2 regions of the Caloramator sp. CAR-1 genome follow, and region 2 is predicted to be linked to the other one. Evidence: riboswitches for the same ligand, from Rfam matches in the RefSeq annotation. Region 2 holds a riboswitch; the other holds the start of a gene.
What was found. A riboswitch is a leader RNA that binds a small molecule or an ion and turns the genes downstream of it on or off. The one in region 2 is predicted to bind thiamine pyrophosphate.
Positions count from the first base shown of each region.

Region 1: linked by a shared signal. The riboswitch ahead of thiT (energy-coupled thiamine transporter ThiT) and the one ahead of thiS (sulfur carrier protein ThiS) in region 2 are both predicted to bind thiamine pyrophosphate.

Region 1 covers NZ_JAUONW010000026.1:38,561-41,984, reverse strand. The annotation lists partial or broken gene Q3V94_RS08000 (UPF0236 family protein) at 1-138, shown strand, start outside; gene Q3V94_RS07995 (ATP-binding protein) at 335-1,198, shown strand; TPP riboswitch at 1,250-1,351, shown strand; gene thiT (energy-coupled thiamine transporter ThiT) at 1,380-2,009, shown strand; gene Q3V94_RS07985 (amino acid permease) at 2,043-3,424, opposite strand, start outside.
Region 2 covers NZ_JAUONW010000022.1:72,094-75,517, forward strand. The annotation lists gene thiH (2-iminoacetate synthase ThiH) at 1-448, opposite strand, end outside; gene Q3V94_RS07025 (thiazole synthase) at 450-1,226, opposite strand; gene thiS (sulfur carrier protein ThiS) at 1,219-1,410, opposite strand; TPP riboswitch at 1,489-1,602, opposite strand; gene Q3V94_RS07035 (ABC transporter ATP-binding protein) at 1,964-3,424, shown strand, end outside.

The DNA of each region.
Region 1 (3,424 bases), on a different contig from region 2:
AAGAAAATAAAAGAAGCGATAAGAAAGATAAATAAATCTTCACGTGAAGTTATGAATAATATAACGATATTGAACATAGGGAAAGTAACGCCAATTTACAGGATATTAAAATCAATAAAATATGAAAATATAATTTAAGTTTTTTAAATTTAACAAACGCCTTGAAACTAGCTAATTTAAGGGGTTGTCTATAAAAATTAACCTACAATATCTTGACACTATCGAAGTATATCACAAAAATATATTTGAAAGGAGGATATAATGTAATATAATATATAAAAGAATGCCTAGAAGGAAAAGCTAAAGATAGATACGAAGTAGTTGAGGTGATTATATGAATAGCATTCAGAGCAATTGCCCTGTTTTAATTCCAGAATCAGAAAGAAAACCCTTAGCCGAAATAGAAAGGGCCATAATAACAAAATTTAGGCACAAAATCTATTCACCCTTTGTAAGGGCAATTAAGGATTTTCAACTTATAAAGGATGGAGATAAGGTTGCGGTTGCGATATCAGGGGGTAAAGATAGCCTTCTTATGGCAAAGCTCTTTCAGGAATTTAAAAACCATTCAAAGGCAAAGTTTGAAGTTGAGTTTATAGTTATGGACCCAGGATACCATCCCGATATTAAAAAGCTTCTTATAGATAATTTAAATTATTTAAACATTCCTGCCCACATATTCGATGGGAAGATATTTGAAGTTGTAGACAGAATTGCCAAGGACTATCCTTGTTACATGTGTGCAAGGATGAGAAGGGGAGCTTTATATAATAAGGCCAAGGAGATTGGGTGTAACAAGCTTGCCTTAGGTCACCATTATAATGATGTTATTGAAACAATCCTTTTAAACGTTTTATACTCAGGGAATTTTAAAACCATGATGCCTAAATTAAAGGCACAAAACTTTGAAGGGATGGAACTTATAAGGCCTATGTATTATATTGAAGAGCGTTATATAGAGCAGTTTACAAAATACGCAGGAATATGGCCTTTAAATTGTGCCTGCATGGTGGCTGCTAAGAAAATAGGAAATAAGAGATATGAAATTAAAGAGCTTATAAATAACCTTAAAAAGGACTTTGAAGACGTTGAAAAGTCGATATTTAAGGCAGCTCAAAACGTAAATCTAGATAGCATAATAGGTTGGCAAAAGGGAGGACAAAAGTATTCCTTTCTAGATTTTTATGACAAAGAATGATTGACGTATATAATTTTAAAGTGTATCATATAATTAACTGAATAAAAATTTGCCGATCGCTAGGGGAGCCACGTGCTGAGAGGAAGGCATAGCCTTCGACCCTTAGAACCTGAACTGGGTAATGCCAGCGAAGGGAAGCGAAGCCTAACTCCTTTTGCGTCGGCTAAAAGGAGGTTTTTTTATGCAATTTTTAAACATCTTTAAAAGCATTTCAAAAATAACATTGACTTCTTGGGTTTTAATTATTATCTTGGTAGGTATTGGACTAGCTATGTCAAGATCCAAGGAAAAGATGTCGGCAAAGAAACTTACCTATGCAAGCCTTTTAATTGCCATGTCCTTTGTTTTATCCTATATTAAATTTCTGCAGATGCCCCAGGGAGGGACAATAACCCTAGGCAGCATGATTCCAATAATGCTTTTTGCTTATATTTTTGGCTATAAGGATGGACTTATTGCTGGTGCTGCCTATGGAATATTGCAGTTTATTCAAGACCAGTATATAGTTCATTGGGCACAGGTTATAGTAGATTATCCCCTTGCCTTTGCTGCCCTTGGGCTTGCAGGACTTTATAGAAAAAACTTTAGCATAGCTTTAATAATAGGTGGAATTTCAAGGATGATTTTTCATATAATATCTGGGGCTATTTTCTTTGCAAGCTATGCACCGGAGGGGATGAACCCGCTATGGTATTCAATTGTTTATAACATAAGTTATTTAGGGCCGGATCTTTTACTTTGCCTTTTAATATCCTTAGTTCCTCAATTTAAAAATGCCATAGAAAAGATAAAGCAGCAAGCCGTAAGCTAAAAAACTCCTCTAGGACACCTAGAGGAGTTTTTATTACATAGATTGAGTTTTTGAAGCGTTTTTATTAGCAAGTCTTGTAAAGAATACTAATACATATCCTAAAATTATTAGGATTACAGGACCACCATAGGTCTTAAAGATTAGGATTGCAGCTTCCTTTGTAGTTTCTGATCCCATTACATAGTCAAGTCCTGCACCGAAGAATCCTGCAATGCTTAAGATAAGAGCTATCCATGAGAAAATCATAGCCGTTGTGTTGGACTTAAAGAATGTAAATGGAGCTTCTTTACCTTTTAATCTAAATACTATATACGCTGCAATTAAAACTATATAAGGAACAACAAGCGATAACGATGAAAGGTCAGTTAATATTCTAAAGAAGGCATCGATTGAGTCAAGTCCTAATAGTGGGACTATAATCATTATGATAACAAGGGCACATTGAGCCCAAAGAGCCTTCTTTAATGTTCCGTTTTCATCCTTTTCAGTTAAGAATTTTGGGAAGGTTCCCTCTGGAACTTCAGCAAACATAGCCCTAATTGGTGATTCAATCCATACAATATATGCAGCGATAGATGTTATAGTAAGGATAGCTGCATATATTTGAACTACAATCTTGCCGTTTATTCCAAAGTTTTGTGCAAGTGTCTGATATACCACATAACCTGCGTTCTTAAGGTTAGCCTCTTGAAGAGCTTCAGGTGATATAACAAGGCATACAGCAACAGAACCTATAACGTAAGCTAAAGCTATAAGAACAGTTGCGATGATAACTGCCTTTGGGAATGTCTTCTTTGGATTATCAACGTCTTTAATATAAGTTCCTGCAACTTCAGCACCGGCAACAGCAAAAAGAAGCCATGAGAAGGTTGCAAAATAGCCTGTATCAAACTTTGGAATGGTGTTTTCAACTGTAAATTGAGTTGCTGAGGGTTTACCAACCAAAAGCCCAACAAAGGCAAAGAGAATAAATACTACTGTTGCTGCAATAGTGAATTTTCCACCAAAGTCAGCAAGCTTTGAGAACTTCTTAACTCCTGTTGTTGCGATATAAGTTAGTATTATTGCAAGAATAACGCTCAAGTAAGGAAGAAGATATGCGTTTTGGTCATTGAATCTGTTTTCACCAAATATTGCCCATGAAGTTGAAACTGGTATCCTTGCAAAAACCATTTGTAGATAAAATAAATTAGCAACGAAGTAGGACCATGTTCCAATGAAGGCCCACTTTGGACCAAGAACGCTCTCAATCCAAGTATAAATTCCGCCTTCCTTATCTTGGTTTGCTGATGCAAGTTCTGCCATCATAATTGATAATGGGAAGAAGAATAACAATGATACCAATACCCATGATGGAATCGCAGCAGGTCCAAGTGCAACAGCGTTGGTAGTTATGTTACCAAATCCAAAGGTTG
Region 2 (3,424 bases):
TTTCAGGAAAATGTTTTTTTGCAATTTTTATAGCCGATTTTAAATATTCAAACCCCTCCTTTGTATCATCCTCCCCCGTTAAAAGTAATATGCTGTTAAATCCTTTTCTCTTTATAGCCAGCATCTCATCTTCAACTTCATCTAAGCTGAGCCTTCTTCTCTCTATTTTGTTAAAACATGAATACCCACAATAAATACAACCAGATGAACAATAATTTGAGATATAAAGAGGAATATATAAAAATATGTTTTTACCAAAATAAGCTTCTGTAAGCCTTTTTGCCTTCCTCGCTGCCACCTCTAATATATCTAAAGCATCGCAGTTTAAAAGTTTAATATAGTCCTTATCGGATAAATCCTCCTTATTTAAAATTTCAATAGCTTCCTCCCTTGAAGGTTTGCTTTTATTTTCTTCATAAAGACGGGCTATTTCTTCAAAATTAAACATATTAAACACCCCTTAAAAATCCCGTTAAAGGTGATGATGCATCGGCATATTCCCTTTCCTTTAAAACTCCTACTTCACAAGCTAGCCTTCCTGCATCTATCGCCATCTTAAAGGCCTTTGCCATTTTAATAGGATCCTTTGCTGTTGCAATAGCGGTGTTTATAAGGCAAGCTTCGGCTCCAAGTTCCATAGCCTCTGCCGCATGGGAGGGCCTTCCTATTCCTGCATCTACTATGACTGGAATTTTTACTTCATTTATTATAGCCTTTAAAAGCTCCTTTGCCACCAATCCTTTGTTGGTTCCAATAGGTGAACCAAGAGGCATTACTGCACTAACTCCAATATCCTCAAGTTTTTTAGCAACTATAAGATCCGGGGAAATATAAGGGAAAACGTTAAACCCCTCCTTAACTAATATTTCACAGGCCTTAATGGTTTCTTCATTATCAGGCAAAAGATATTTAGTATCAGCCTCTATTTCTACCTTTATCCAATTAGAATTTGTAAGTTCCCTACCGATTAAAGCTATCTTTACAGCCTCCTTATAATCCCTTGCTCCGGATGTATTTACCATTATTATGGTTTCCTTTGGAATATAATCCAAAATGTTTTCTCTTTCTCCACCTCTATGGGCCCTTCTTACAGCAACTGTAACAACATCTATTTGGGCTTCCCTAATTATATCTTTTATCATTTCATAACTTGGAAGCTTTCCTGTCCCTACAAAAAGCCTTGAATTAATAGTTTTTCCACCAATTACAAAAGACACATTAACCACCTCCAACAAAACTTACAACTTCTAAATAATCCTCTTCCTTCAAGAAAACCTCATCCCAAAGGTCTCTTTTTAAGATCTCACCATTGAGTAAAACAACAACCTTTTTTTCATCATATCCCTCCCTTTTTAAAAGTTCTAAAACCGTCCCATTAAAACTAATCCTTTCATCGTTTAAAAATGCCATTATCTCCCTCCTTAAAAAAAATTGCACTACCCCAGCGTAAAGGTAGTGCAAAAAAGCACTACCCAGCAAAATAGAGTAGTGCATATTTTCCCACTTCCCTACGCTGGTATAATCCAGATCAGGTTCAAAGGGTCTAAGGTTTCATCGGACCTTACTCTCAGATGGCCTCGTCCATCTCCCCCAGTGTCCTTTATTTAGTTTTCTAAAATTATTATAATTCAAAAAATTATAAAATGTAAAGTGCCTGCCTCTTGACATTTTGACTTTTTGACATTTCCATAATTTTCTTATAACACATAGCAACTTATGGCATTATATCAAAAAATTGTTGAAATTTTTTAAAAATTATTTTATACTATAAAAAGAAATATTTATGAAGGGAGGTTGCACAGATGTTAATGTTTATAGGAAGTTTAAAAATTAAATTTAATACTAAAAATAAAAAGATAGTGCAACCTATGCCTTCGCGTATATTGCCCTAAAAAATATTAAGTAATCTAGGCCATGGGTGTGCTATCCCATGGCCTTTTTATGTTTAAAGGAAGGTGATGACATGAGGAAATATCGACTATTAATTGATTTTTCAAAGGGCTTTAGGCTAAAATACATTGCCTCAATAATTGCAACGGGTCTTTCGGCTTTATTCTCCGTCCTTATTCCCCTTATTATAAAACTAACCGTTGACTCGATAATCGGAACAAAGCCTATGACATCTAAACTAATGATAAACTTAGTAGATTCTTTAGGTGGTAGAGATTACATTCTAAAAAATCTATGGATTATGGGGCTTTTGGTAATACTACTTACCCTACTTAACGCATTATTTCTTTATCTTAAAGGGAAATGGTCAAGCCAAGCCTCAGAAAACATAGCAAAGAGGTTTAAGGACAGTCTATACGAAACAATACTTAGGGCAAAATATGAATTTTACTCAAAATATCCATCGGGGGAAATAATACAAAGATGCACCTCCGACGTTGAAACCATAAGAAATTTTTTAGCAAACCAGTTTGTTGAAATAGGAAGGACAGTTATACTTCTTAGCCTTATACTCATCATAATGTTTTCTTTGGATGTAAAATTTGCCCTTGTTGCGACATTAATAGTTCCTATTATCTTCGCCTTTGCCCTTTGGTTTTTTACAAGGGTTCAAAGGCAATTTAAAAGAAGCGATGAGGCAGAGGCTGAACTTTCAACGGTAATTCAAGAAAACATAACAGGAATTAGAGTTGTAAAGGCCTTTGCAAGGGAAGAGTTTGAGATTAAAAAATTTGCAGAAAAAAACAAAACCTACAGGGACCTTACCTATAATCTTATAAAGCTTTTTGCAAACTATTGGTCCTTTTCAGACTGCCTTTGTATGATTCAAACTGCCCTTGTGGTTCTTATTGGCTCATACTTTGCTGCAAATGGCAAAATCACCATAGGAACCTTGCTCGTTTTTGTCAGCTATGAAGGAATGCTCCTTTGGCCTGTAAGGCAGATGGGAAGAATTCTTTCCGACATGGGCAAAATGACCATATCCCTTTCAAGAATACACGAAATACTAACTCAGGATAGGGAAAACCTTGATGAAGGAATTAAAGATATTGAAATCAAGGGGAATATCGAATTTAGCAGCGTAACCTTTGGATTTGATGATAAAAATTATGTTTTAAAGGATATTTCTTTTAAAATTGAAGCAGGACAAACGGTAGCCTTCTTTGGCTCCACAGGTTCAGGAAAATCAACAATAATATCCCTTTTATTGAGGCTTTACGACTACAAAAAAGGTTCAATAAAAATAGATGGGATAGAACTTAAAGATATATCAAAGTCATTTATAAGACAAAAAATCGGAGTAGTTCCTCAGGATGCCTTTTTATACTCCAAAACAATCAAAGAAAACATAGCAATAACAAATCCCGATGCAGAGCTTGAAGAAATATATAGAGCATCACAAATCGCATCCATCCACGATACAATAATGGAATTTGAGGATGGATATGACACCTTAGTTGGTGAAAAGGGAATA